Regions from separate parts of the Caballeronia sp. LZ003 genome, predicted to be linked through region 1. Evidence: riboswitches for the same ligand, from Rfam matches in the RefSeq annotation. Region 1 holds a riboswitch; the other holds the start of a gene.

Region 1 (15,257 bases):
CAATGCGGATTCCACGACGTGACGACATGGTCGCCCACCTTCACGCCGCGCACTGCGTTGCCCGCCCATTCGACGATACCCGCCGCTTCGTGTCCCGGCACGAACGGAAGCGGCGTGCGTAAGTCGCCGCGCACCGCTTCGAGATCGGTATGGCACAGGCTCGTCGCCTTCACGCGCACGATCACATCCGTGTCGGCCAGATTGCCGAGCGTGACGCGCCTGAGCTGCAAGGGCTCGCCTTTACGCTCCAAGACCGCTGCTTCGAATTTCGTGTTCGTCATGCGTCTAGCGTCGTCCGGTTGCGGTTTGTCCCGCGCCCTTGTAGAGAATGTTCAGGTTGCGCTCGCCGATCTGCTGATGCAGCGCGACGAACGCCGGGTCCAGTTCCTCGGTCGGACGCGGCTCGTGCTCGAAGGTGTTGTACGTATCGATGCCGCGCACGAGCGTGGCGCTGTCCTCGCCTTCGAGCTGGCGCACGTAAGTCGGGATATAGCGGATGGCATAGCCGATGCGCCGCTTGTCCGAATGGTTGGGCGGCGAGCCATGCACGATTCGCACATGATGAAGCGACATCTCGCCCGGCGCGAGTTCGATCGATACCGCCTGCGCTTCATCCACTTCCACCGCGACTTCCTGCCCGCGTGTGAGCAGATTGTGCTCGTTGAAGGTATCGCGATGCGGCATCTGGTCGAGCAGATGCGTGCCCGGCACGACCTGCATCGCACCGTTCGAACGGTTGCTCTCCGAAAGCGCGACCCACGCGGTCACGACATCGGGCTTGGACAATCCCCAATACGTCGAGTCCTGATGCCACGACACGTAAGCCGGGTCGCGCGCGTTCTTGATGAAGAAGCTGCTTGCCCAGACCAGCAGATTCTCGCCGTAGAGATCGTCGATTGCATCGACTACCTTGTCGTTGCGCACGAGATCGTTGAGCCACGGAAACAGCAGATGGCTCTTTACGTTGAGCGCCTTCTTCGCGAACGAACTTTTCTCGTGCTCGAAGTCCTCCAGGCGCTTGCGCAGTTCGAGTGCGGTCTCTTCGGACATCACGCGAATGGGCGCGACATAGCCGTGTTGCTGGAAATGTTCAACCTGTTGCGGGGTCAATGCCTTCAGCATGATGCGAGTCTCCTTTTTTCCGTGATTCAAGCAACCTGCATGCGCACCGGTGTTTCCAGCGCGCCGCGCCCGGAGGTAAAGCCGCCTGAGCGCAATACGCGGCCGTCTATCGCGCGTGTATCGGTGACGCCTGCGAGGGCCATCGTCATATCGAGTTCATCGCGGATGATTTCGAGCGCACGTGTCACGCCCGCTTCACCTTCCGCGCCGAGTCCATACAGAAATGCGCGGCCTATGTACACGCCGCGCGCGCCGCAAGCGAGCGCTTTCAACACGTCTTGTCCCGAGCGGATGCCACCGTCCATGTGCAGTTCGATATCGCCATGCACGGCTTCTGCGATTCGCGGCAGCATGGAAATGCTCGAAGGCGCGCCGTCCAGTTGACGCCCGCCATGATTCGAAACGATGAGCGCGTCCGCGCCGATATCGCGGGCAATGCGCGCGTCTTCCTCGTCGAGGATGCCCTTCAGGATGATCTTGCCGCCCCACTGCTTGCGCACCCAGTCGATGTCCTGCCACGTGAGCGTCGGGTCGAACTGCCGCGCGGCCCAGTCGGCCATCGACGCGATGCCCGTCACGCCCGGCGCATGTCCGACGATATTGCCGAAGGTGCGGCGCGGCGTGCCCAGCATGCCCGCACACCAGCGCGGATAGCGCGACAGATGCGCGAGGTTGCGCAGCGTGAGCTTTGGCGGCGCGGACAGACCGTTCCGTTTGTCCTTGTGGCGCTGGCCTTGAATCTGCAAGTCGAGCGTGAGGACGAGCGCGGAACACCCGGCAATTTTCGCGCGATAAATCAGGTCCGCAATGAAACCGCGGTCCTTCATCATGTAGAGCTGAAACCAAAAAGGCTTCTGCGTATGCGCGGCGACGTCCTCGATCGAGCAGATGCTGACCGTCGATAACGTGAACGGCACACCGAAGCGCGCGGCCGCGCGCGCCGCGAGAATCTCGCCATCCGCGCGTTGCATGCCGGCGATGCCGGTCGGTGCAATGGCGACCGGCATCGAAACGGGGATACCAGCCATCGTCGTCGTGAGATTGCGCTCGCTGAAATCCACGGCGACACGCTGCCGGAACTGCAGTTGCGCGAAGTCGTCACTGTTCGCGCGATACGTCGATTCGGTCCACGAACCGGCATCGACATAGTCGTAGAACATGCGCGGCACGCGCTTCCTGGCGGCGATGCGCAGTTCCTCGATAGTCGCGTAATGTCGCATGATTTTTCGCCGTTACGCGAGTTCGGGTTGAAGCTGCAATTGAGGCTTGGGCGGTCTTACGAACACCGCGACGAAGATCGCGCCGAGCGCGGCGATCGCGCCGGTCAGCAAGAACGCGCTCTTGAAGTTGCCGGACCATTGCACGAGAAAACCCGTCAAGGCCGGCGCGACGATCCCCGCCAGATTGGCGATGAAGTGCACGAAACCGCCGACCGCGCCGACGCGCCGCTTTTCCACGGTATCGAGCACGATCGCGAAGTAGGTGTTGTACGACGCGTACATGAAGAAGACGGCGATGGCCATCAACGTGACCGCGCTCGTCAGGTCCGTCACCGTGCCTGTCACGCCGATGCACACCGCGCCCGCGCCCAGGCTCGTGATCAGCACGATCTTGCGCGCGAAGATGGCGCGGCCGGTCTTCTTGTAGATCCAGTCGCAGACCAGGCCGCCGACCACGAGGCCCGTCGCGCCGACCGCCCACGGAATCACGCTCACCACGGCCATCTTCTGAATGCTGAGGTGATGCGCCATCGTCAGATAGCTCGGGAACCACGACAGGAAGAAGTACAGGATGTAGGCGTAGCCGAAGAAGGCGAACGCGGTCGAAAGGATCGCTGGGCGCAGCAGGTAAGTGGACAGCGGCGCGGGGGAGCCATCGGCGGCGAGGGCCGCGTCGTCTTGCGCGAGGGCTTCGGCGGATTCCTCGATGGGCGTCGACGGCTTGTCCTTCGCCAGCAGCAACCACGCGAGCACCCAGAGCGTGCCGACCGCGCCGATGATCACGAACGACGTACGCCAGCTCGTCGCCAGCGCGAGAAAGCCGACCACGGGCCCCGCGATCGCCGCGCCGACCGACTGTCCGGAATTCGCGATACCGATCATGCTCGCCTGCTGCCTGCGCGGAAACCAGTTCGACACGAGCTTGTTGATGTTGGCGCAGAGCGGCCCTTCACCCATGCCAAAGACAATGCGCACGAGCAACAGACTGACGATGCCGACCGCCGTTGCCGTCAATCCGCAAAAGAGCGACCAGACGAGCATGGAGACGGCGAGCACGGATTTCGGTCCCCATCGATCCGCCGAATAGCCGCCGACGAAACAGAAGATCGCGTAGCCCACGAAAAAGCTGGAAAACACGATGCCGAGTTGCGCGGGATCGAGGTTGAGCTCGCGGGAAATGAGCGGCGCGGTGATCGATAACGCCGCCCGGTCGAGATAGCTGATCGCTCCACCTACGAACAACAGACTTACGAGAGTCCAGCGCGCACGCGTCTCCATCGATGTCTCCTGGTGAGGGCCTCGGTTTGCGCTGAAAACGTTCAGTGCATCCAATGTACATTCAGCGTAGTTGAGACAAGCGGGGCGTGTCAATGAAGGAGTTGCAGGGGTAAACCTTTACGGCTTCGATCGGTGGAGGCGGAACGCTTTGCGTCGAACGGCCGTCATCGGCGCCCTAAAGCTCCCCGCGCCCTCGCCGTTAACCGTTGTGATGGATGGCTTTTCGCCACTCCGGCCTTTGCCGATCCGCGCATCGCACCGACATGGACCAACTGACTGAGGTGTACACGCTGCCCCGCTTGCGGGCAGCCAAGTGGTTACTGCACGCGGGGCCGGACATCCCCCGCGCAATTCGCGTCGCCCTGGTCGGCAGTCTGTTCGGCACGCTGCCCATTTTCGCGGGCGGCGTGCTCAACACGATTCTCGTCGCCTGGGTGCTCACGCGCCGTCATCCGACCATCGCGTTTCATGTGTGGCTCGCGCTCGAAATCGCCGTGTGTTTCGTGCGGCTCGTCGTGCTCGTCCTTGCACGCCGCCGCGCGCGCGAACGGCGCGCCACGTTCACCGATCTCTACGTGCTGCTCGCGCCCATGTGGGGCGCGACGGTCGGCTACGGCGCCCTCGTCAGCGTGCTCTCCGGCGACTGGGTCGCGGCCACGCTCTCGTTTTTGTCGGCGGCCGCGATGGTCGGCGGCATCTGTTTTCGCAACTTCGGCGCGCCGCGTCTGGTCGCCGTGATGATCTTCCTGTCGCTCGGGCCGTGCTGCGTAGGCGCACTCCTGTCGGGCGAGCCGACGCTCTGGGTCACGTGCCTGCAGATTCCGTTTTATCTCTTCGCGATGAGCGCCGCCGCGTACCGCCTGAACGGCATGCTCGTCACGACGATGAAGGCCGAGCAGGAAAACGACCGCCGCGCGCGATACGACGAGCTCACCGGCCTGCTCAATCGCGCCGGTCTGTTCCGGGCGTTGCGCTCGCGCGTGCCAGGCAAGCGTTATCAGAACGATGAAAGCGCGCTGCTCTATCTCGATCTCGACGGCTTCAAGGCGATCAACGACGATCACGGCCACGAAATTGGCGACACGCTGCTCGCGCTCGTCGCGAAACGCTTGCGCCTGGTATCGGGCGAAGGCGCGCTGGTCGCGCGCCTGGGCGGCGACGAATTCGTGATCGTAACGCCGCCCGAAGCCGACCCGCCGGCACTCGCCGATACGCTCGTGCGCGAACTGTCGAAGCCATTCATGGCGAACGACGGGATGGCGCTTGGGATCGGCGTGAGTATCGGCATTGCGAAGTTCAGCGACGACGACCGCGAACTCGACGGCGTGTTGCGCGACGCCGACAACGCGCTCTACGAAGCCAAGCGCGCGGGCAAGAATCGTTGGGTGGCGGCAGAACGCTGGTTCAAGGCGGCGCGGCCATCCGGCATTCGTCCGGCGGCGCGGACTGCATGAGCCCGAAGCCCGAAGCCCGAAGCCCGAAGCCCGAAGCCCGAAGCCCGAAGCCCGAAGCCCGAAGCCAAAATTTACCGGCTTCTGACGAAGGCAAGTAAATCGGTATTCGAAGTTCGCTGTTTTTACCGCTGAAGCTACAAAGAATATTGTTTTTCAATCGGTCCGGCGTTTAAAAGGCATGCATGACTTGCATCCGAAAGGCGGGTTTCGCCGTATCGACTCCTAAGCGATTCAGCTTCGCCTTACAAGCGGAGTCAAAATTTCCTCTCCTCGCAAACGTTTGCGCAGGATTTTGTGTTTCAATACCAAAATAAAATATCGGCTGCGCTTTTCGATATTTCCGCGATTACAATTCGCGATCCGTCGATTGGAACAAGAGCTATGCACTCGCAATTCGAGGCTTCGACTCCGAACATGAAATCAAAGGCGGAACATAACCGTCAGGCGCACTTTCAGCGCTGGTTCGCTATTTTTGCAAGTCTCGCCCATTCCCGGCTGCCGCTTCCCGCTTATCTGCAAAGAGTCACGGATACCTTGAGGGAAGTTGCCGGCGTGGCGTCCGCGGTTGTCGAGTGGATCGAAGGCGATCAGCTCGTCTATTGCGCGGCGAGCGGAGTCGCCGCGAAAAGCGTCGGCACGCGTCTGCCGACCGCGGGCAGTCTTTCGGGCTTGTGCATCACGCGGCAACAAGCGCTCATCAGCCGCAATACGGCGAATGATCATCGCGTGGATCGTGCTGCATGCGAAGCCGTCGGCGCTGTATCCATGGTGGTCGCGCCGGTCATTTACGAAGGCCGGTCGGTCGCGGTGCTGAAACTCATTTCAAGCGAAGCCGATTACTTCAGCCAAAGCGATATCTCCATTCTCAACGCGTTTTGCGCGTGCATTGCGGAAACCTTTGCACGCGAGGAAATCGCGCAGGAGAACCGCAAACTCCTGCAAGAGAATCAAAGCGTAAATGCAGACCTGACGGTCGAATTGTCGTTACGTATCGAATACGAAAAAAAGCTCGCCGATGCCATGCGTCGTCGCCGCACCGTGCTCGACAACGCGCATATTGCGTTCGTCGCCATGGACGAAGCCGGCATGGTCGTGGACTGGAACGAGGCTGCGACCAGCCTCTTCGGCTGGCGCGCGCAAGAGGCGCTCGACCGCGAACTCGCGCAGCTCATCGTGCCAGAGCGTTATCGCGATGCGCATCGCGCCGGTCTCACGCGCTATCTCGCCACCGGCGAGGCGCGCATGATGAATACGCGCGTGGAACTGCATGCGCTGCGCCGCGACGGCAGCGAATTCGCCGCCGAGCTGACCATCAGCGAAGTGTGGTTCGACGGGCAGCGGCAGTTCGCGTGCTTCATTCACGACATCACGGATCGCCGCCGCGCGACGGAAGCGGACGAACGCCTGCGGCTCCTCATCCATTCGGTGAGCGACTACGCGATCTGCATGCTCGACCACGACGGCATCATCCGTTCGTGGAACGACGGCGCGCGCGCGCTCTACGGCTTCACCGCGCAAGAAGCGATCGGCCGGCATTTCGCGCTCTTCTATCTGTCGGACGAACAGGGCCGCGACCGTCCTGGCGACGACTTGCGTCTCGCGGCGGAACGCGGCCGCACGGAACACGAGGACTGGCGCACGCGCAAGGACGGCTCGGAATTCTGGGCGCACGTCATTCTGAGCGCGCTGCCCGCCGCCGATGGCCGCGAAAAAGGCTTCGTCGCGATCACGCGCGACATGACCGCGCGCAGGCGTTTGGAAGAACTCGAGGCGTCGAGCCGCCGCATGAACGAGTTTCTCGCGTTGCTCGGCCATGAACTGCGCAATCCGCTCGCGCCCATTCGCAACGCGGTGAGCATTCTCAAACTGAAGGCTTCCGACGATGCCGATGTCATTCGCAGCCGCCATATCGTCGACCGGCAGCTCGCGCATCTGACCAAGCTGGTGGACGATCTGCTCGAAGCGGGCCGCGTGAGTTCCGGCAAGATCCGGCTCGCGACCGAGACCGTGGATATCGCCGATGTCGTGCACCTGAGCGTCGAAGCGAGCCAGCCGCTTTTCGAGGCGCGCGGGCAGCGGCTCGACGTGGACGACAGTGGCCAGCGCCTCTTCGTCAATGGCGACCCGACGCGGCTCGTGCAAGCGCTCAATAACCTGCTCAACAACGCGGCGAAATTCAGTCCGCCCGAGTCGACCATCCGGCTGGAAATCGGTCCACGCGGCGGCGCGGCGCTTCTGCGCGTGACGGATCAGGGTCGCGGCATTTCCGCCGATGCGCTCGCCTCCGTGTTCGATCTTTTCGTGCAGGAGCATGCGCCGGGCGCGCATCCGGATGAAGGCGGGCTTGGCATCGGCCTCACGCTGGTTCGAGCGATCGCCGAATTGCATGGCGGCCACGTCGAGGCGAAGAGCGGCGGCACTGGCAAAGGCAGCGCGTTCAGTTTGTGGCTGCCGCTCGCGCAACCGCCCACGCAGGGCATCATGCCGCCTTCCGCGCCGAATGCGGTGGCGAGCCGTCAGCTCGACGTGCTCGTTGTCGACGACAATCGCGACTCGGCCGACAGCATGACCTTGCTCGTCGATATGCTCGGTCACGCGGCGCGCGCGGCGTATGACGGCCCGGAAGCGCTGGCATCGTTCGGGACGACGCGTCCGCAAGTCGTGCTGCTCGATCTATCGATGCCGGGCATGACGGGCTTCGACGTCATTCGTCAGATGCGCGATGAAGGCAAGCGCGTGATCGTCGCCGCAATGACGGGTCTTGGTTCCGACGAAGACATGGCGCGCACGCGGGCGGCCGGGTTCGACGCGCATTTGGTCAAACCGGTGGATTTGCCTGAGCTGGAGCGCGTGTTGGCGATGGCGGGGAAGTGAGGGTGTGCGGGCGGTTGGCGGTTGGCATCCTGCGGGCCTATGCCAAGCGTTGAGCCGTCGGCGTCAAGTCGCGACCGCCTGCGCCGCCTCGCGGACCACTTTTTCCGCTAATCCACGCGCTTTAGACAAGCGCAACGTGCGCGCTCAACCAATCGGCGCGACAATGCGTCATCGCTGACCCGCGCGCACTCATCGCCATGACTTCTTTCGCAACGCTTACGAATCTCTGGCAACTCGCCGGCCTCCCCGACGATGCCCTCCACCTCGTCGATCTACCCGGACACGACCCGGTGTTCCCGTCATCGTTCGCCGTGGGCGAAGCGGCGCAATCGACCATCGCGGCGGCAGCGCTCGCGGCCTCCGAGCTGGCTCATGCGCGCGGCGTCGACCGCCAGCGCGTGAGCGTCGACATGACGCACGCGGCCGTCGAATGCACCGACTGGTTCACGGTCGATGGTGCCGAACCCGAGACCTGGGGTGAGTTCTCGGGCCTCTACCGCACGGCCGATGGCTACGTGCGCATACACGCGAACTTCGAGCATCATCAGGATGGCGCGTTGCGCGTGCTGGGTCTCGACCCGCACAGCGCCACGCGCGCCGATGCCGAACGCGCGCTGCTCGAATGGCGCGCGAACGATTACGAAACCGCGTGCGCCGAACGCGGCCTCGTCGTGACGATGCTGCGCAGCTTCGAAGAATGGGATGCGACGCCGCAAGCCAAAGCCATCGCCGCGCAGCCGTTGCTGAAGATCACGCGTATCGGCGACGCCGCGCCACTCGCGCTGCCCGCGCTCGACAATGACGCGCGCCCGCTGACCGATATCCGCGTGCTGGACGTCACGCGCATCCTTGCCGGTCCCACGGGCGGTCGAGCGCTCGCCTCGTTCGGCGCGGACGTGATGCTCGTGAATTCGCCGCATCTGCCGAACATTCCCGCTATCGCCGAGACGAGTCGCGGCAAGCGCTCCGCGCATCTCGACCTGCGCACGGAAGACGGTCGCGCGACGCTGTGGCGGCTGATCGATGAGGCGCATGTCTTCTCGCAAGGCTATCGGCCGGGCGGGATCGCCGAGCTTGGCTTCGGGCCCGAGGCGCTGGTGGCGCGGCGGCCGGGCATCGTGTACGTGTCCTTGTCGGCTTATGGCACGGAAGGTCCGTGGGCGGATCGGCGTGGCTTCGATTCGCTCGTGCAGACCGCGATAGGCTTCAACGCCGCCGAAGGCGAAGCGCAGGGCGATGGCAAACCGCGAGCGCTGCCCATGCAGATGCTCGACATGGCGAGCGGCTTTCTGATGGCATTCGGCGCGGCCGCCGCGCTATGGAAGCAACAAACGGAAGGCGGTAGCTGGCACGTGGAGGTTTCGCTCGCACAGACGGGACACTGGCTGCGCGGGCTTGGACGTATCGACGGAGGGTTGAAGACGGCGCGGCCGGACATCGCCGCATACACCGAGGAAAGCAAATCGGGTTTCGGCATGCTGCGCGCGGTCACGCCGAGCGCGCGCTTCGAGCGCACGCCGGCGGGTTACGCGAGGCCATCGGTGCCGCCGGGAACGGATGAGGCGAAGTGGTGAGTTCGTGGCTTGGGCGGCGCTTTCTAACGCGACACGCAGAACTTCGCATCAACTCAAGTAACCAAGATGCTCCGCAAGGATCACACTGCCCACGCCGATTAGAATCAGCCCGCCCAAGATCTCCGCGCGCTTGCCGATAGTCGCGCCGACCAGCCGTCCGACCATCACGCCGATGGTCACCATGAGCATGGTTGCGAAGCCGATGGTCGCGGCGGTCGAGAAGATATCGACATCGATGAACGCGAGGCCCGCGCCGACCGCCATCGCGTCGATGCTGGTGGCAAAGCCCGTGACGGCGAGGACCCAGAAGGAATGTGAATTGGGCTTCTCTTCTTCGTGAGCCGATTTGCTTAAGCCTTCGCGGATCATGCGCGCGCCGAGCACGAAAAGCAGGCCGAAAGCGATCCAGTGGTCCCACGCGGTGACGTACTGCGCGGCGGCGCGGCCGAGCGCCCAGCCGGCGAGCGGTGTGAGCGCCTCGATTACGCCGAAGATGACTCCCGCCTTGAGCGCCTCGCCGATGCGCGGTTTATGCAGGCTCGCGCCTTTGCCCACGGCGGCGGCGAAGGCGTCGGTGGACATGGCGAAAGCAAGGAATACGGTGGAAGCGAGGTTCATCGAGTAGCGCTCTGGTCTGGTCGGGCAAGCACAAGGACAGAAGGCGCGCCCGACCGGAAGCGCATTCTGTCGATGGTCTTGCCAACCTGTGACGGCTGCCCATGCCACGGTCGAAAGACCGAGCGTGTTGACATGGACGCTTTCCCGGGCGGGAAAGCCGGCTACTCCCCAACGAAGAAATGCGAGCTTAACACGACAGATCACCCGATCCGGACCATTGGGTTAAAGTGGGTTGCAACGCCGCATCCCTAACGCTCAGGAGGCACCATGGAGGCAGGACACATCACCCAGTCAGAAGCCCGCGCGGCCGTCGAGCGTCTTTACGCCGCCTTCGCGCAAAAGGACGTGAACTTGCTGCGCCAAGCCGTGACGTCGGACTGGGAATATCTGCCTGAGCCGGCCGGCTTCGAGGCCGGTCCCGACCAGATGATTCCCATCTTCGCGGAGATGGCGGCTGCGCTGCCTGACATGCGCATCGAGATTCTAGACATGCTCACTCAGGACAATCGCGTCGGCGTGCGCGCGGAAGTGAGCGGTACGCAGTCCGGTCCGTTGATGGGCATCGCGGCGACATCGAAGCCGGTTCGATTTGCCATTCACTCGTTCCATGAGATACGCGATGACCGTGTGTCGAAGACGTGGCATCTGGAAGACTGGTTGAGCGTGTTTCGGCAAATTGGCGAAGTGCCGCGCGGTATTGGATCGGGTGCGTAATTCGAGAACGCGCGAAGTCGATTGAAACGACAAAGGTCAGAAGCATACGTCGTTTATCATTCTCTCCAACACGTCGTGGGCGGCGCGTCGCGAATTTTCTATTTTCAAATGCGCCGCGCATTGCCGCTGACTATTCAGCTTTAATTTTTCCGACCAAATAAATCTCGCAACGCGTTTCCTTCTGAAGCCTGAATCGCTGTCGCCATTAAGATTACATCCTCCGCTCTTCGATTATCTCGCAAAGATAAGCGCGGCTCGTGAAAGTGACGCGATTAAGTCTTGATTATCCCGTCTGTCACCGTCTATATTTCTCGACGCACCGCGCCATTGCCATCGGCAAAAGGCGCGGCCCCGCTTGCGCTTCGCGTTATCAGCATCGCGCTATTCACCTGTCTTCGCGTCCGCGAATGAATTTAATTTTCCGCGACAACAGCGAGCACACGTCATCGGCTTATTTTGGATTATGCAAATCGCTCATCGCTTAATTAGTTTTTGCAGAAACACAAAACCTGTTTTGCCTGCGATCTTTTCAGCAAGTCTGTTATTAACCGCTTGCGGTGGTTCGGACAGCGCTAACGTGCCATCGAGCGTCGATAATTCACGCTATCGTCATCACGCCGCGTCCGCCGCCATAAATCCCGTCGCCAGCGATTTATTCTACGGAATGAACGGTCACAACAGTTATGGCGATGTCTATTATCTCGCTGGCGCCGCCAGACAATTAGCGCAGCTTCAGGATCTCGGCATCAAACTGTATCGCAACGAGGTGTATAGCAAATCAACCGCCATGCGTCTCGCCAATGTAGCCAACGCGCTGGCCGCCGGTGGGGTGACGGTGTACCCGGTGATCTTGATGGGCATCGATTTCGCCGATGAAGACTCCGCGTATCAATCGGCCTATGCGCTCGCGCGCGACGTCGTGAGTGTGCAGCGTTACGCCTACTACGAAGTCACCAACGAACTCGGCTCGGCAACGGTCGCCGGATGGGTGGACGGCGTGCGGCCAACGGACTTCGACAACCAAAAGTTCCAGATTGCGCGTGGCGTCATCCGAGGCATGATCGCCGGCATCAAGTCGATGGACCCGTCGGGAAAGATCGTCATGGGCGGCAATGCGTGGATGCAGTACGGCTTCGTGACGATGCTCGCGAACGGCACACAGCCGGACGGTTCGGGCGGGCATCCCATCGTGACGTGGGATATCACGGCATGGCACTGGTACTCCGACCAGGGCAACATCGAGCACGCGTGCGGCGGCACGGGTTGCTACAACGTCATCGGCGCGCTTGCCCGGTTCGGCAAGCCGGTATGGATCAATGAAATGGGCGTGCGGCCCGACTTCGGCACCGATCAGCAAGCGGCCGCCTTCCTTGCCAACGACATGCTCGGCGGCCTGAGAGCGATCGCGGTGCGCTACGACATCGAATCCTTGCAGATCTACCAGCTCTACGACGATCCGCCTGGCGGCGAAGGGCCTTACGGCGTGATCCTCGACGACGGCCAGACGCCCAAGCCCGCCTACGCCGCCGTGAAGCAATTCATCGCCACCAATCCGCGTCCATGACAGGCATCACCGCAAACCGAACACGCCCACGCCGTTGCGCGTCCCCACATAGACCTTGCCGTTTGCGATCATCGGCGTAATGAACTTGTTGCCCTGCCCGAACTGATCGCGCGCGCCCGCCGCCTGATTGCTGTTGTAAAGCTCGCGCGCGAGATTGCTGGCGTCGTAGGCGTGCAGCACGGCGATGGTGCCATTCTCCACCGCCCACACGATGCCGTTCGCCGCGCCGTTCGCAGACACGCTCGGCGTGGCGCCCGGCGAGCCGAAACTGTTCGCGGTCTGGCTCGTCGGCGTCGTGGACAAGGCGGCGTTCGCGATGCCGAACGCCTTGATGCTGTCGCCAATCGAGCCGAAATAAACGGTGTTGTTGAAGTACGCGGGCATGGCGAACATCGGGCCGCGAATCTGCCCGACGATCTCCTGATAGATGTGATCCGCATTCGAATCGAACTTACCCATCGCGTCGCGATTGACCACGTAGATCGTCGATGTCTTGCCCGCGCCGAGCGCGAGATGATGCGTCGTGCCGCCCGTATCGACGAGATCGGGCAATACGAGCGCGCCGCCCGAACCCAGATCTTCATCGGCTGCCGATTCGTTCACCGTGTTCGACGGCTGGAAATAATCAGTGACGGCGAGGGCGGGCGAAGTCCCGAGTTTCAGAAAGCCGTTGCCGAAATTGCCATGAATCGGCATGCCGTTGCCGTCGAGCGTGGCGTCGAAAGTGCCGTTGGCATCGAGGAAATAGATCGACGTGCCGTCCGACGCGAGGCCCGCGCCGCTCATCCAGATCGCGCCCATCTGGCCGTTCGGCGTGAGATTGAGCACGTTTGCCTGCTGCAGCGTGCTGGCGTTATAGCCGATCACCCAACCGGTGTACGGCATGATGTCGCAATGCGATGTCCACGCGGTATAGACCACGCCGTTTTGCAGCAACAGCGAAGCGCGCTCTGCGTACTGGCCGGGATCGAAGCTCACGCGGCCATTCGCGCTGCCCGCGCCCGTGCCGGGATACGACGCGGCAATTTCGGTCGGACCGTTGAAAAGTTCCGCGCCTGTCGTGATGTCGAGCGCGTGAATGCGCTGGTGATACTTGCCCGACGTGTCTTTCGACATGCCGACCACGTAGATCGCGCCATTCGGGCCGCGCGTGCGGTCGATGACCGGCGTCGCCGTAATGCCGATGGTCGGCGTGATCTGGCCGCAGCCATGGTCGTCGCTCGGTGTTTCGCCTGCGCCTAACGTCGACGATTTCCACAGGATCGCGCCGGTGTCGGCGTCGAACGCGTAGACACTGGCGTTTTCGGTGGCGACGTAGAGCACATTGTGCGTGCCGCCCGCGATTGCCACGCTCGTCAGGAAGAGCGGTTCCGCGTCCACGGGTCCGTCCGCCGCAAGCACGTTGAGCTTGCCGAAGGTGGTCGAATTGACGTTCGCGGGCGTGAGCTTCGTTTCCGCGAGTTGCTGGCCGGTGCGGCCGATGTCGTTGTGATAGGTCGCAACGTCCATCGGATGGGCGACAGGGGTAACGACGGTGCCCCCGCCCGCTCCGCCCGAAGACCCCGAAGCGCCGGGTGCGCCCGATGCGCCTGAAGGGCTCGAAGCGCCCGCGGGACTCGACGCGCCTGACGGAGTCGACGCCGCCGACGGACTAGAAGCCGCCGAAGGATTCGACGCCGGCGCGCTGCTCCCCACCGCCGGAGTCGAACTGGAACCGCCTCCCCCGCTGCATCCGCCAATGATGGCTGACATGATTACTGCACTACACAGCCACGGCAACGCGCCGGCACGGCTCGAGCGATCCCCTTTCATACATCCTCCCTTTTGGAAGAACGGCGTAATCAGTCGGTTTTGCCCTGCATTGGAGCAATTTGGATTCCACTTCCATCACATGCGGCCTATGCCCTTCAGCTTGCACGCAAACCACACTTTTGGAAATATTGGAAGCAACTTGTTGCACTGCGTCACAACATGCTAATATAGGGTTATTACCTAGTTAGTTACCCTAGGTCGTTCATTTTTAAGGGAGTTTAGTCATGGCCGTCATCGCCGTTACCTCAAGTTCGTTTGTTTTCGCCATTGCCAAGACCGTGCGCGCCGCTTTTCTGGACGCGCTCAAGACACGCGCAAAAGTCAGCAAGCTGATGGCCGATGCCTATCGGCGCGCGGCTTGAGTCGCTCCACACGCGGCGGCGATCATGCTGTCGCGCAGGTTGAAAAAGGAACGGCGGGCAATTGCCCGCCGTTCTTTTTTTTCGCTTACCGTTTGCGCTACTGCAGCGTGTAGGCAATCACGTAGTCGCCGGCTTTCGTGCCGAGCGAACCGTGGCCGCCAGCCGTGACCAGCACGAATTGCTTGCCGCTGGCATCGGCGTAACTCATCGGCGTCGCCTGGCCGCCCGCGGGCAGACGCGCTTCCCACAGTTTGTGGCCATCGCGCACGTCGTAGGCGCGCACGTACTGGTCGAGCGTACCGGTGAGGAACGCCACGCCGCCTGCCGTGACCATCGTTCCGCCGAGGCTTGGCACGCCGAGCGGCATCGGAATGGGCAGCGGCGCGCTATCGCGGATCGTGCCGTTCTTGTGCTGCCACGCAATCCCGCCCGTGCGCAGATCCACGCCCGCCACGTAACCCCACGGCGGCGCCTGACACGGAATGCCGAGCGGCGAAAGAAACGCGCTGATTTCATAGGCGAACGGCGTGCCGCGCGCCTGCTTGATACCGCTCGTCTCGCTGCCCTTCTTTTCCCCTTGCTGCGCGTCGAGCTTCTCGCGCGGAATCAGTTTCGACACAAACGCCATGTAGTCCGGATTCGCGATGAGGATCTGCCGCACCGGA
Region 2 (15,257 bases), on a different contig from region 1:
TCACGGCAAGAAGCCAGAAACGGAGCCATACATGTCCACGGTAGCAACCACTTCGGCATCCACGGTCGATCCGACCAGCGCCGTCCAGCAGGCCGCGCAGTCGATCATCAGTGGCTCGACCAACTCCACGATGGATGTGAACTCGCTCGTCACCGCCATCGTCAACGCGAAGGTCGCCGGACAGACGGATGCGCTGACAGCCAAGCAAACCAAGGACAACACCCAGCTCACCGCGGTCGGCACGCTCAAGTCCGTGCTGTCGCTTTTGCAAAGCTCGGTGAGTTCGCTCGCGGACGGCACGACGCTCGGCGCCTTCACGGCGACCGGCAGCGGCAAGGGTCTGACCGGCACGGCCAGCACCGGCGCGGTCGCGGGCACTTATTCGGTCGCGGTCAGCAATATCGCCACCTCGCAATCGCTTACCTCCACCGCGTTCACCAGCACCGCGCAACTCGGCACGGGCACGATGAAGCTGTCGGTGGGCGGCAAGGACATGTCGATCAGCATCGACTCTTCGAACAACACGCTCGCGGGCATTGCGTCCGCGATCAACAAGGCAAGCGGTAACCCCGGCATCACGGCGGCGGTCGTCAACGGCACCGATGGCGCGCACCTCGTGCTGCGCTCGGCGTCGACGGGCCAGGCCAACGGCATTACCGTGGCGGTCACGCCGAACATGCAGTCCGACGGCACGACGCCCGACGACAACGGTTTGTCCAAACTCAACGTGGCATCGACGTTGAGCGCCGCCACGACAGATTCGAACGGCAATGCGGTTCCGGCACAGACGGCCATCAGCTCGTCGAACTGGACGCAGACGACGGCCGGCATGGACGCCAACTTCACCATCGCGGGCACGCCTGCCAGCAGCTCGACCAATGCGGTCACGACGGCGCTGTCCGGCGTGACGCTGAATCTCACGTCGGATGCGGTCGGCACGACGCAGACCTTGACCATCGCGCAGGACACGGCCACGCAGAAGACGGCCATCGATGGTTTCGTCACCGCGTACAACAACTTCATCACGACGGCCGCGTCGCTGACTTCGTTCGACTCGACCCAGGCAGCCGGTTCGCAAGGCGGCGCGCTGCTCGGCGACTCGATGATGAACACCATTCGCAACGCCCTTTCCAGCACGATTGCCAAGGGCGTGGGTTCCGGCACGAGCCAGGTGAACCTCGCATCGATCGGCATTACGCTGCAACCGGACGGCACGCTCAAAACCGACGAAGACGCGTTGACCGCGGCATTGTCGAGCAACTCGGGCGCGGTGGCATCGCTCTTCAATTCGAGCACGGGCGTAGCCGCGCAACTGAACAACAGCCTGACCGGATTTCTCGCGACAGGCGGTATTGTCGATACGCGCACGACCGCGCTCACCGCCGATCTTTCGAGCATCACGGACCAGCAGACCGCGCTCGCTTCCTACACGGCGCAATTGACCACGACCTACAACGATCAGTTCACCGCGCTCAATACGCTGATGTCGCAGATGGCGACGCAGGGCAGCTACCTGACCGCGCTCTTCGGCGGCACCAACAGCGCGGGCGCGCTGGCAAGCAACAAGTCGTAAGGATCGAACATGAACCAGCAAGAAATGATTCAACACGCCTGGGCACTGACCGAGGCGATCGAAGCAGCGGTCAACGAAGAAAACTGGGCGCGCGCGGCCGAACTCACAGAGGCGCGCACGCCGCTCCTGATGGCTGTGGAAGCGAATCAGCCGGCTGAATCGCTCGCGACCATTCGCCGGATTCAGGCGAGCATCGAAGCAACGATGGGCCGTGCGAACGCCGCGCAAGCCATGCTGTCGACGGCGTACCGCAAGTCGATGGATCAGGCGAAAGCCGCCGGACGATATCAACAAGCCGCGCGCTTCTAAAGTTTTTCCGGCACGCGCCGATAACCTTAATAAGAACAACGAGAAGAACGCGTCAGACATGACGCGGCGCTTCGCTCTTGATGCCCGCCTCGCGCGGGCATTTTTTATTTGCGTCGCTCGAAGGCTTCAGCGGCCGAGGGTTAAGGTCAGATAAGCCGCGTACAAGATGCCATTGCCAAGCAATGCCCACAACACCACGCCATTGCCGCGCGCGTTGAAGCGCAGCCATGCCGCCGCCGCGAGCGTGATCAGCACGCCGGTCAGCACTTCCACGCGCGGCTCCCACGGCGTCAGCATGATGCCGATGCCCGGCAGCAAGGTGCCCTGAAATACCATCGCGCCTGTGATGTTGCCGAACGCTAGCGTATCTTTTCCGCGTCGCGCCCAAAGAATGCTGTTCACTTTTTCCGGCAGTTCGGTCGCAATCGGAATGATGATGAGCGAGAGCAAGAGCGGCGATATGCCAAGCGCCGCCGACACGCCTTCCACACCGTGGATGAAGCCCTTCGCCCCGCCGACGAGCAGCACGATGCCGATCAGGAACTGCAGCATGATCGACCCGATACCGTTCGGCAAACCCACGCGCGTGATGAAGAGACGCTCGGGCGCTTCCGTGCCGTGTCCGCTTTCGACGAGACTCGCCGATGCCTTGAACGTGGTGATCACGTAAATCACGTATAAGCCGACGAGGCCGACCGCGAACATCGCCCGCACCTGCCACGCATGATGCGGCACGAACATGGCGCCGGCCGCAATCAGGAACGCGACGAGAAAGAAGTTCAGGTCGCGCGTGAAGCCGCTGCGCTCGGGCATGATCCGGCCGCGCAAGCCACGCGATTTGATGACCGCGAGCGTCATCAGGAAAGTGGAAAGCGTCGCGAGCATGAGTGGCGCGCCGAGAATGGCGCCAACACCGATTTCTTCGTTAACCGAACGGCTCGCCGTGCCGCCCAGCAGCGCGATGATCGGCACGGTCGTTTCCGGCAGCGCCGTGCCGACCGCCGCGAACAGCGATCCAGTCACGCCCTCCGATATGCCGAGCCGTTCGCCGAGATGTTCGAGCGCATTGGTGAAGAGTTCCGATGCGATGAGAATGACCGCGAGCATCAACGCGAGTTCGACGAAGAGCATCGTCATGCGGCACCTCGCGGGAAACGATGCAACGCGCATGCGCGAATGAGCGCGCAGCGAGACAGGGATTTTTGTAGTTGTGGGGACACGATGATTCCACGGTCGGACGTTCAGCGAACCACGATGCGCCATGCGCCGTCCGACCAAGAACGACAAAGCGCATCGATGGTCTCGCCAAACCGCCGGATGCGACAGCACCGACCGGTCGAACGCGCCACGGCAGCAAGGCCGAGGATGTTGACGCGTTCTCCTTCGCTGATGGAAGGAAGGCTACTCCCCAAAGACCGGGGCAGTGTAGCCTGAGCCGCCCGGTTCGGCAACCCGCACGGCGCGTTCGAGGCATAAGCGTATGCGCAACGATTCGTTGTCGAGCGGCGAGCGCTTCGCTAACCTAGCCGCGCGGATGCGCTACTTGCTCGCCACACGCGCACAGGGTAAAACCAGCCACAAGAACAATCGTAATGTGACCAGCCGGGTCACGGGAGATCTCATGCGCAACACACTTTTCGCTGCCGCCATCGCGGCGACGTTCGCCGCCGCGCCGCTTATCGCAATGGCCAAGCCGCTCACCATCTGTACTGAATCGAGCCCGGACGGCTTCGATGTCGTGCAGTTCAATTCGCTCGTCACGACCAACGCGTCGGCGGATGTCATCTTCAACACGCTCGTGTCATACGACGAGGCCGCGAAGAAAGTCGCGCCCGCGCTCGCCGAGAAGTGGGAGCTCAGCAGCGACGGTCTCACCTACACGTTCCATCTGCGTCCGAACGTGCAGTTCCAGACCACCGACTACTTCAAGCCGACGCGTCCGCTCAATGCCGACGATGTCGTCTTCACCTTCGAGCGCATGTTGTCGGACAGCAACCCCTGGCACAAGATCGCGGGCGCGAGCGGCTTTCCGCATGCGCAATCGATGGGTCTCGTGAAGCTCATCAAGGCCGTGACCAAGGTCGATGACAGAACGGTGAAGTTCGAACTCAACGAGCAGAACGCGACCTTCGTGCCGATCCTCACGATGGGCTTCGCATCGATCTATTCGGCGGAATATGCGGACAAGCTGCTGAAAGCGAACCAGCAAGTCGATCTGAACAGCAAGCCTGTCGGCACCGGTCCGTTCGTGCTCAAGAGTTATACGAAAGACGCGGTGATCCGTTATGACGTGAATCAGAGCTACTGGGGGCCGAAGCCTAAAGTCGATCGCCTGATTTATGCCATCACGCCGGACGCCGCCGTGCGCGCGCAGAAGATCAAGGCGGGCGAATGTCAGATCGCGTTGTCGCCGAAGCCGCAGGACGTGCTCGACGCGAAGAAGGACAAGTCGCTGAAGGTTAGCGAGACGCCCGCATTCATGACCGCGTTCGTCGCGCTGAACACGCAGAAGAAGCCGCTCGATAACCCGAAGGTGCGGCAGGCGTTGAACATGGCGTTCGACCGCACCACCTATACGAAGACGGTGTTCGAAAACACGGGAACGCCCGCGGTGAACCCGTATCCGCCGAACACGTGGAGCTATGATAAGAACATCGCGGCGTACAAGTATTCGCCCGATGCCGCGAAGAAACTGCTCGCGGATGCAGGCTTGCCCAATGGCTTCGAAACGACCATCTGGGTGCGTCCGAACGGCAGTGTGCTGAACCCGAATCCGAAAGCTGGCGCCGAACTGCTGCAGGCGGATCTGGCGAAGATCGGCGTGAAGGCGCAGGTGAAAATCATCGAGTGGGGCGAACTCATCAAGGAAGCCAAGCAGGGCAAGCACGACATGCTCTTCATGGGCTGGGCCGGCGATAACGGCGATCCGGACAACTACCTCTCGCCGCTTTTCAGTTGCAATGCGGTGAAGTCGGGCATCAACTTCGCGCGCTTCTGCGACCCGCAACTCGATAAGCTCATCGCGGATGGCAAGGTCACCTCCGACGTCGCGAAACGCACGAAGGCTTATGTGGACGCGCAAAAGATCATCCACGATCAGGCGCTGTGGATTCCGCTCGTTTATCCGACTGCGGCGGCAATCACGCGTGCGAACGTCAGCGGCTATAACGTGAGTCCGTTCGGGCGGCAGAACTTCGGGGCTGTGACGGTGCAGTGAGGGGTTCTAAGCGGGCGAGTACCGGATCACCCCGTCTTCGCCCGTCTCGCGCGTAAGCGTGCCATCCAGCCACAACAAGTTCAGATGCGCGAGCGCTTCGCCAAGTGCGAAGGTCATCTGATGGATATCGAGCTTGCGCTTGAACATGATCGGCACGATATCTCCCGCGCTGCACGGACGCTGCGTGCACGCCTCGACCACTTCCGCAAGCCGCGCGCGATGATGGTCCCGCAACTGACCGATACGCGTGAGCACGCCGCGAAACGGCTTGCCATGCGAAGGCAAGGCGAGCACATCGGCGGGCATGTGTTCGTAGCGTCCCAACGATTCGAGATATAGCGCAAGCGGATTGCCTTCTGGCTCGATAGCGAACACGGACACGTTCGTCGAGATGCGTGGCAAAACCATATCGCCGGAAATGAGCAGCTTGTCCGCCGCGCAATACAGCGCACTATGTTCGGGCGAATGACCGTAGCCCGAAATGATTTGCCATTCGCGTCCGCCAATCGCGATGCGGTCGCCATCGCGGATACGGCGGAACTCGGCGGGGATGGAAGGCACGAGCGTCGGGTAATAGCTGTCGCGCTTTCTCAATGCATCGAGCGATGCCTCGTCCGTTAGACCATGCGCCGCGAAGTGCTTCGCCGCGCGCTCGCCGCCCGCGTTCGAGCCATCGCCCGCGGCCATCACGCGGCCCATTGCATACTCGCCGAGCGCAATCCAGAGACGCACGTTCCAGCGTGCCTTGTCGCCACCCTTGCAGATCCAGTCGGCAAGACCGAGATGATCCGGATGGCAATGCGTGACGATCACGCGCAGCACAGGCAAGCCGTCGAGCGCGCTGTCGAACACGCTTTCCCAGTTCGCGCGAATATTTTCGTTCGAGATGCCGCAATCGATGATGGTCCAACCCTGCACGCCATCGATCTCATCGCGCAATAGCCACAGATTGATGTGATCGAGTGCGAACGGCAAAGGCATGCGCAGCCAGTAAAGGCCAGGCGCGACTTCCTTCACGCGCCCCGCTTCGGGCAATTCGTCGGCAAAAACATAATCGAGTTGATGTTCGAGTGCGTTCATTCTTTTGCGCCTCTGAAGTGTGCATGAATGCGGGTTCAAGCCACGTTGCAATTTCGCCAGGTTGACGATAACGTAAACCTCATTCTAACGTCGCATGTGTGATCACGTGCTCCGGCGCCGGCAATGACTCAAGCCATTCACTACACCATCAGCGAACTGGCGCGCGAGTTCGACATCACGTCGCGCGCCATTCGCTTCTACGAAGACCACGGTCTACTCGCGCCCGAGCGCGAAGGCGCGAACGGCCTGCGGCGTGTGTATTCGTCACGCGATCGCACGCGCCTGAAACTCACGCTACGCGGCAAGCGGCTCGGCTTTACGTTGTCGGAGATTCGCACGCTGCTGGACTTGTACGACTCGCCCACGGGCGGCACGCGGCAGTTGCAGGCTTTTGTCGATACCATCGCGGCGCATCGCGAAGTGCTCGAGCGGCAACTCGTCGATCTCACCACGACACTCGCCGAACTCGAAACATACGAGAAGCAAGGCCGCGCGCTCCTCGCCGCTGGCGTCGAAAAGCGCGCCCGCAGAGCCAAAGCCGCATGATGGCCAACGAGACGCCCAGCCGACATGAATCACTTCCCCAAGCTGCTCTCGTCGCAAATAGGCTTCGATGTCGCGCAGACGATACTCGACGGCTTCGATCGCCATTACCGCGTCTTTCGCGAAGCGGCAGTCGAGGCGAAGCATCTGTTCGAGGAAGGCAACTGGCAAGCGCTCGCGCAACGCGCACGCGACCGCATCGCGTCTTATGACGATCGCGTCGCGGAATGCGTGACGTCGCTGGAAGACGAGTACGACGCCGAGACCATCGACGATGAAATCTGGCAGCAGATCAAGCTGCACTTCATCGGCTTGTTGACGACGCATCGGCAGCCGGAATGCGCGGAGACGTTCTTCAACTCGGTGTGCTGCAAGATCCTGCATCGCTCGTATTTCAACAACGATTTCATCTTCGTGCGGCCCGCCATTTCGACGGAATACATCGAGAACGACGAGCCCGCCGCCAAGCCGACGTATCGCGCGTATTACCCCGAGAAAGACGGGCTGCAAGCCACGCTCGAACGCATCGTCACGAACTTTCAGCTGGAGCCTTCGTTCGAGGATTTGCCGCGCGACGTGCATTGCGTGGTGGATGCAATCGAAGAGGCCTTTGGCCAACTCACGCCCGCGCCGAACTTTCAGATTCACGTGCTCTCGTCGCTGTTCTTTCGCAACAAGGCGGCGTATGTCGTCGGGCGCATCGTCAATGGCGATGCCTTACTTCCGTTCGTGGTTGCCATCCGTCACACGCAGCCGCACTTGCTGGCGCTCGACACCGTGCTTTTGAACCGGGAGCAACTGCTCGTCATCTTCAGCTTCTCGCATTCGTACTTTCTCGTCGACATGGAAGTGCCGTCCGCGTATGTGCAGTTCTTGCGCAGCATTATGCCGGGCAAGCCGAAGGCCGAAATCTATACCTCGGTGGGCTTGCAGAAGCAGGGCAAGAATCTGTTCTATCGCGACCTGCTGCATCATCTGAAACATTCGAGCGATCGCTTCATCGTGGCGCCCGGGATCAAGGGGCTCGTGATGATCGTGTTCACGCTGCCTTCGTTTCCTTACGTGTTCAAGCTCATCAAGGACGCGTTTCCGCCGCCGAAGGAAACCACGCGCGAGAAGATTCAGGGCAAGTATCAACTCGTCAAGCGTCACGACCGCGTGGGCCGCATGGCCGACACGCTCGAATATTCGAGCGTCGCGCTGCCGCTTGCGCGCCTCGACGATGCGTTGATCCGCGAACTTGAAAAAGAAGCGCCTTCGATGATCGAATACGAAGGCGACAAGCTCGTCATCAAGCACGTGTATATCGAACGGCGCATGGTGCCGCTCAATCTCTTTCTGCAAGGCGGCAGCGACGCGGACGTCGATCACGGCATCCGCGAATATGGCGACGCAATCAAGCAGTTGATTCAGGCGAACATCTTTCCCGGCGACATGCTGTACAAGAATTTCGGCGTGACGCGCCACGGGCGTGTCGTGTTTTACGATTACGATGAAATCGAGTATCTGACCGATTGCAACGTGCGTAGCGTGCCGCCGCCGCGCTACGAGGAAGACGAGCTGTCCGGGGAACCGTGGTATACCGTCGGGCCGCACGACATCTTTCCGGAGACGTACGGCACGTTCCTGCTCGGCGATCCGCGCGTGCGCGAAGCATTCATGCGTCATCACGCGGATTTTTTCGATCCCGCGCTGTGGCAGCGTCACAAGGAGCAGCTACAACGAGGCGAACTCGCCGATTTTTTCCCCTACGACCGGGCCCTGCGATTCTGCATCCGCTATCCGGAGCGTTTCGACAAGGCAACGGCATCGATACGCGCCGCTTGATACATCATCGAGCGCGCAAGTACCCGAAACACGACCATCACCATGACTGAGCAAAACGACCAAGCCTTCCATCCCCTCGCCCATCTCTTCGACAACAATCAGGCGTGGGTCGAACGCAAGCTATCCGACGACGCGGAGTTCTTCACGCGCCTCGCGCACCAGCAGGCGCCGGAGTATCTGTGGATCGGCTGCTCCGACTCGCGCGTGCCGGCGAACCAGATCATCGGCTTGCCGCCCGGCGAAGTGTTCGTGCATAGAAACATCGCGAACGTGGTCGTTCACTCGGACCTCAATGCGCTGTCCGTCATTCAGTTCGCGGTGGACTTGCTGAAGGTGAAGCACATCATGGTCGTCGGCCACTACGGCTGCTCGGGCGTGGGTGCGGCGCTCGTCGGCCAACGCGTGGGTCTCGCGGACAACTGGTTGCGGCACGTCGAGGACGTGCGCGAAAAACACGCGGCGCTGCTCGATGAATGGCCGGTTGGAGAAGCGCGGCACCGGCGTCTGGTCGAACTCAATACCATCGAGCAGACGCTCAACGTGTGCCGCACGACCATCGTCAACGACGCGTGGGCGCGCGGTCAGGACCTCACCGTGCACGGCTGGACCTATGGCGTGCACGATGGCCGCTTGCGCAACATGGGCATGATGATCAGCGCGCAAGACCAGGTAGATTCAACCTATCAGGCATGCCTCGCCGCGTTGACGCGCGGCGGCGCGCATGCTGCGGCGAACGATGTGATCGCGTCGGATGCGGCGCGGCTCGGCGACGTTCCCGCCGTCATTCAAGGCGTCATCAAGGAGCTGAAACATGAGTGAGACATCGAAGAATTCCGTGGTCATCGTATCGGCGGCACGCACGCCGATGGCCGCATTTCAGGGCGATTTCGCCGCGATGACCGCGCCGCAGCTCGGCGCGGTCGCGATTCGCGCGGCATGCGAACGCGCGGGTCTCGAACCCGCGCGGATCGACGAAGCGATCATGGGCTGCGTGCTGCCTGCGGGCCAAGGTCAAGCGCCTGCACGGCAAGCGGCGCTCGGCGCGGGCTTGCCGCTTTCGACCGGCAGCACGACCATCAACAAGATGTGCGGCTCCGGCATGCGCGCGGCCATGTTCGCGCACGACATGCTGCTGGCAGGCTCGGCCGATGTGATCGTCGCGGGCGGCATGGAAAGCATGACGAATGCGCCGTATCTGTTGCCGAAGGCGCGCGGCGGCATGCGCATGGGTCACGGTCAGGTGCTCGACCACATGTTCCTCGACGGCCTCGAAGACGCTTACGACAAGGGGCGTCTCATGGGCGCGTTCGCGGAGCAATGCGCGTCGTCGTATGAGTTTTCGCGCGAATCGCAAGATGCGTTTGCCGTCGAGTCGTTGCGACGCGCTCAGCGCGCCAACGACGACGGTTCCTTCGCCTGGGAAATCGCGCCTGTCACGGTACAAGGCAGAAAGGGCGATACGGTCATCGCGCGCGACGAACAGCCGTTCAAGGCGAACATCGAGAAGATTCCGTCGCTCAAGCCCGCGTTTGCCAAGGACGGCACGGTGACGGCCGCTAATTCGTCGTCCATTTCCGACGGCGCCGCCGCGCTCGTGATGATGCTCGAATCCACCGCCAAGCGGTTGGGCGTGACGCCGCTCGCGCGAGTCGTGGGTCACAGCACGTTCGCGCAGCAGCCCGCGTTGTTCACGACCGCGCCGGTTGGCGCCATTCGCAAGCTGTTCGAGAAGAACGGCTGGCGTTCCGGCGATATCGATCTCTACGAAATCAACGAGGCCTTCGCCGTAGTCGCCATGGCCGCGATGCGCGAGCACGATTTGCCGCACGACAAGGTCAACGTGAACGGCGGCGCGTGTGCGCTCGGACATCCTATCGGCGCGTCCGGCGCGCGCATTCTCGTGACCTTGCTTGCGGCGCTGAAGGCTCGTGGGCTCAAGCGCGGCGTTGCGAGCTTGTGTATCGGCGGCGGCGAAGCGACGGCCATGGGTATCGAACTGGTCTAAAGAGTTGGCGCCGTGCCACGACCATCCATAACAAGGGAAGATTGCACGTGACTTATCAGGTACATGGCGTTTCGTCATCGGGAAACTGCTACAAGGTGCGGCTCGCGCTCGAACAACTGAATCTGCCCTACGTCTGGCACGAAGTGGACATGATGAACGGCGCCACGCGCACCGAGTCGTTCCTGAAGCTCAATCCGAATGGCAAGGTTCCGGTGCTCGTCATCGACGAACAAACGGCGCTCACCGAATCGAACGCCATTCTCTGCTATCTCGCCGATGGCACGCCGCTCCTGCCCGCCGACCGGCTCGAACGCGCGCGCGTGCTGCAATGGATGTTCTTCGAGCAATACAGTCACGAGCCATATGTCGCGGTGGCGCGCTTCATCAAGCAGTTCCTGAAGAAGCACGACGATCCGCGGCTGCCCGACAAGATCGCTGGTTCGTACCGCGCGCTCGACGTGATGGAGCAGCATCTCGCCACGCGCACGTTCTTCGCCGCCGAGCGCTACACGGTGGCCGATATCGCGCTTTACGCTTACACGCATGTCGCGGATGAAGCCGGTCTCGATCTCGCTAGCTATCCGGCCATTCGCGCGTGGCTTGCGCGCGTGAAGAACCAGCCGGGGCGCATCGACATGCCGAGCGTGGATCAATGAAGCCGGTGGAATGTCCTTGCGGCGGAGCATCGCCCGATCAACGTCCGAACGCCCGCGCGCCGCGTTATGAAGCGTGCTGCGGGCGCTTTATCGAAGCCGGCGCCTTTCCGGCGAACGCCATGGAACTCATGCGTTCGCGCTATACCGCTTACGTCCTCGGCAATACGACCTACCTGCGCGCGACCTGGGACGACAAAACCCGCCCGCCCGATCTCGATGTCTCGAACGACGCGCACACACGCTGGCTCGGTTTGCAAATCAAACGTCACGCTGTGATCGATACACAACACGAGGAAGTCGAATTCGTCGCGCGCTACAAGGTCGAAGGGCGAGCGCATCGCTTGCACGAAGCCAGCCGCTTTTGCCGCGACAACGCCGGCCACTGGGTCTATATCGACGGTGACGTAAAAGAAAAGTAAATGTCTCTTTAAAACATATAAATCCGATTCAGTATTAATTTCCTTGATTTCTCCTTTCAAATTAAATGGTTACGGGGTTACGCTTATTGTGCAGTGCAATTTTGAACAGTTAATCTCTCTTCACGTCAGGGCGCAGTCATTGCCGCGCCCCGATGTTCGCAGCGAAGCCCCGTATTGAAGCCAATTGTCATGCCTTTTCTGGGCATGGCTCCCGGAACCCGCATTCGATACTGCTCATCATGAGCAGCGAGATAGGTTTGTGACTTCAATCGTGCATTTGGGGCCAAGCCAATCAAGCCTTAATCGGAGCGAGGCGGAGTTAAGGGATGGCGATCAGAACCTGGTTGGTCGGATGCAGCATGGTGTGCTCACTTGCGACATCGTTCATCACGACTGTCGTGAAAGCCGAACCGATCGGCGGCGTTCGCCCCTCCGAAGGGCTTTCAGCCCCCGTCTTCGGCCAGATACCCGACGCGCTCGACGCTCACCTTCCAGTCGTCGGCAATGGTCTGAACGAAAGCATCGTTCAAATTCCCGAAGCCGACATCTCGCTCGAAACGACCGTTTTCAAACCGGACGGCGCGGGTCCTTTCCCGATGATCGTCTTCAACCACGGCAAGCTCCCCGGCGACTCGCACGCCCAACCGCGTAATCGGCCGGTCGCGCTCGCACGCGAGTTCGTGCGTCATGGCTATGTCGTGGTCGTGCCGAATCGTCGCGGCTTCGCGGGATCGGGCGGCGACTACGCTGGCCATGGTTGCGATGTCGAAGCCAACGGCTTCGCGCAGGCGGAAGACGTCGCCGCAGCGGTCGCGTACATGAGCCAGCAGCCTTATGTCGACAAGACGCATATCGTCGTGGGCGGCACTTCGCACGGCGGCTTGACGACCATGGCCTACGGTGCGCGCGAAGCGGTCGCGGCGCCGGGCGTGCGCGGTCTCATCAATTTCTCGGGCGGTCTGCGTCAGGACGAATGCACCGGCTGGCAAAAGAATCTCGTCGATGCCTTCGGCGCTTATGGCGAGAACGTTCGTTTGCCTTCGCTGTGGCTCTACGGTGACAACGATTCGGTGTGGCAAGGCGACTTGTCCACGCAGATGTATGCCGCATTCGTGTCGCACGGCGCACGCGCGCAGATGACCGACTTCGGCACCTACAAGAACGACGCGCATCGGCTCGTCGGCGACCGCGACGGCGTGCAGGTCTGGTGGCCGCGCGTGAAGGCGTTCCTCGCGCAAGTCGGCATGCCGACCACGGTGCAATATCAGGTCGCCGAGCCGCATTCGCCGAAGGCCACCGACTTTGCGAACCTCGATGCCGTGCAGTCGGTGCCCTTCATCGATGAAAGCGGCCGCAACGGCTATCGCAACTTCCTGAGCCAATATTCGAGCCGCGCGTTCGCCGTGTCGAACTCGGGCGCGTGGTCGTGGGCTGAAGGCGGCGACGACCCGATGTCCGTCGCGCTCGCCAGTTGCCAGAAGCAGAGCGCCGATCCCTGCAAGCTCTACGCGGTGGATAACGCCGTCGTGTGGAACGAAGCGGGCGAGCAAACGCAGACGGCATCGCGCTGATACGCTTCTTCCCTCCAAATTTTTCGAACGCCGGCCTTGCGCCGGCGTTTTGCGTCTTTCGCCCGTGTTGGCGGTCCGTTCGGCGAAGTTAGCCGCGATCGTGCTTTTCACCACTTCGTGGAAGCGTGCGCAGGCGATCCAGGACCCGGCCGAAAAGCGAAGCTTCCGGATATTTTCGCCATAATCGAAGCGCGCGAAGTCAGGCGCAATCCTCGAATAGCGCAGGCCCTCGCGGCTTGCCCGATGTATCCGGCTGGCGCCATGCGCCGCCTGGGAGCCGTTTTTGAACACAGAAGACAATCAGGACTGGGTCGCGCGCTCGCTCGCCGCGGTGTGGCACCCGTGCACTCAGATGAAACACCACGAGCGCATGCCGCTCGTGCCCATCGCGCGCGGCAAGGGCGCGTGGCTCTACGACCCGGCGGGCAACCGCTATCTCGACGCCATCAGTTCGTGGTGGGTCAATCTGTTCGGCCACGCGAATCCCGACATCAACCGCGCGCTCAAGGATCAACTCGATACGCTCGAACACGCGATGCTTGCGGGCTGCACGCATGCGCCCGCCGTCGAACTGGCCGAACGGCTGTCCGCGCTCACACGGCACACGCTCGGTCATGCTTTTTTTGCGTCCGATGGCGCGTCCGCCGTCGAGATCGCGTTGAAGATGAGCTTTCACTTCTGGCGCAACCGTGGGCAAAGTGAAAAGCGCGAGTTCGTGTGCATGGCGAACAGCTATCACGGCGAAACCATCGGCGCGCTCGGCGTGACCGATGTCGCGCTCTTCAAGGACGCATACGATCCGCTGATCCGTCACGCGCATGTGGTCGCATCGCCGGCGGCGAGTGGCGAAGACGAAGCCATCGACGCCATGCGCGCGCTCTTCGAACAACGCGCCGCGCATCTCGCCGCCGTGATCGTCGAGCCGCTCGTGCAATGCGCGGCCGGCATGGCGATGTACGACGCGTCGTATCTCACCCGCTTGCGCGCCCTGTGCGATGAACACGGCGTGCATTTGATCGCCGATGAGATCGCGGTCGGCTGCGGCCGCACCGGCACCTTCTTCGCGTGCGAGCAAGCGGGCATCTGGCCGGACTTCGTGTGCTTGTCGAAGGGCATCAGCGGCGGTTATCTGCCGCTTTCCATCGTGCTCACGCGCGATGACATCTACGCCGCTTTCTACGATGACGACGTCACGCGCGGCTTTCTGCATTCGCATTCGTACACGGGCAATCCGCTTGCATGCCGCGCCGCGCTCGCGACGCTCGATCTGTTCGAAAGCGCCAACGTGCTCGCGGAGAATCGCCGCAAGGCCGCGCTTTTGCGCGAGGCCTTGCAGCCGCTCGTGAGGCATGAACGTGTGCGCAATCTGCGCGAGCGCGGCACGATCTTCGCGTTCGATGTCGTCACCGAAGATCGCGCGTTCTCGCGTCGCTTCTTCGAGTTGGGGCTGCGGCGCGAACTGTTGCTGCGTCCTATCGGCAAGACGGTTTATCTGATGCCGCCATACGTGCTCACCGACGACGAACTCGCGCTGCTCGCCAAGCGCACGCGCGAAACGCTCGATGCCACGCTGGCCGCCGCCGAGGCCACCGCATGAGCGATACATCGAAAGCGCTCTACGAAACGCTGCAGCAAGGACTCGCCGATATCGACGCGCGCGGTTTGCGCCGCCGTCGCAGAACCATCGACAGCGCGTGTTCGGCCCATATGACCGTCGATGGCCGCGCGATGATCGGCTTCGCGAGCAACGACTATCTCGGTCTCGCCGCCCACGAAGCGCTGCGGGAAGCGCTTGCCGAAGGCGCGTCGCTGTATGGCGCGGGCAGCGGCGGCTCGCATCTGCTGGGCGGCCATTCGCGCGCCCACGCGCAACTCGAAGACGATCTCGCCGCGTTTTCCGGCGGCTTCGTCGACAACCCGCGCGCGCTTTACTTCAGCACCGGTTACATGGCCAATCTCGCCGTGCTCTCGACGCTCGCCGGACGCGGCACGATGGTGTTCTCCGACGCGCTGAATCATGCGTCGCTGATCGATGGCGTCAGGCTCTCGCGCGCGCA

Evidence for each region. A riboswitch is a leader RNA that binds a small molecule or an ion and turns the genes downstream of it on or off. The one in region 1 is predicted to bind manganese.
Region 2: linked by a shared signal. The riboswitch ahead of QCE79_RS00580 (sodium:calcium antiporter) and the one ahead of mntP (manganese efflux pump MntP) in region 1 are both predicted to bind manganese.

What each region holds. Positions count from the first base shown of each region.
Region 1 covers NZ_JARUXJ010000003.1:131,497-146,753, reverse strand. The annotation lists gene QCE79_RS18745 (Zn-dependent alcohol dehydrogenase) at 1-281, opposite strand, end outside; gene QCE79_RS18740 (phytanoyl-CoA dioxygenase family protein) at 286-1,122, opposite strand; gene QCE79_RS18735 (alpha-hydroxy acid oxidase) at 1,149-2,342, opposite strand; gene QCE79_RS18730 (MFS transporter) at 2,355-3,620, opposite strand; gene QCE79_RS18725 (GGDEF domain-containing protein) at 3,884-5,074, shown strand; gene QCE79_RS18720 (PAS domain S-box protein) at 5,489-7,948, shown strand; gene QCE79_RS18715 (CoA transferase) at 8,146-9,522, shown strand; gene mntP (manganese efflux pump MntP) at 9,571-10,140, opposite strand; yybP-ykoY riboswitch at 10,156-10,322, opposite strand; gene QCE79_RS18705 (ester cyclase) at 10,408-10,854, shown strand; gene QCE79_RS18700 (lipopolysaccharide biosynthesis protein) at 11,210-12,418, shown strand; gene QCE79_RS18695 (PQQ-binding-like beta-propeller repeat protein) at 12,425-14,170, opposite strand; gene QCE79_RS18690 (hypothetical protein) at 14,455-14,592, shown strand; gene QCE79_RS18685 (glucose/quinate/shikimate family membrane-bound PQQ-dependent dehydrogenase) at 14,690-15,257, opposite strand, start outside.
Region 2 covers NZ_JARUXJ010000001.1:111,889-127,145, reverse strand. The annotation lists gene fliD (flagellar filament capping protein FliD) at 32-1,573, shown strand; gene QCE79_RS00585 (flagellar protein FliT) at 1,583-1,882, shown strand; gene QCE79_RS00580 (sodium:calcium antiporter) at 2,009-3,019, opposite strand; yybP-ykoY riboswitch at 3,137-3,304, opposite strand; gene QCE79_RS00575 (ABC transporter substrate-binding protein) at 3,504-5,099, shown strand; gene QCE79_RS00570 (MBL fold metallo-hydrolase) at 5,106-6,179, opposite strand; gene QCE79_RS00565 (MerR family DNA-binding transcriptional regulator) at 6,303-6,725, shown strand; gene aceK (bifunctional isocitrate dehydrogenase kinase/phosphatase) at 6,750-8,549, shown strand; gene can (carbonate dehydratase) at 8,592-9,368, shown strand; gene QCE79_RS00550 (acetyl-CoA C-acetyltransferase) at 9,361-10,554, shown strand; gene QCE79_RS00545 (glutathione S-transferase family protein) at 10,602-11,210, shown strand; gene QCE79_RS00540 (YchJ family protein) at 11,207-11,629, shown strand; gene QCE79_RS00535 (dienelactone hydrolase family protein) at 11,956-13,200, shown strand; gene QCE79_RS00530 (adenosylmethionine--8-amino-7-oxononanoate transaminase) at 13,484-14,797, shown strand; gene bioF (8-amino-7-oxononanoate synthase) at 14,794-15,257, shown strand, end outside.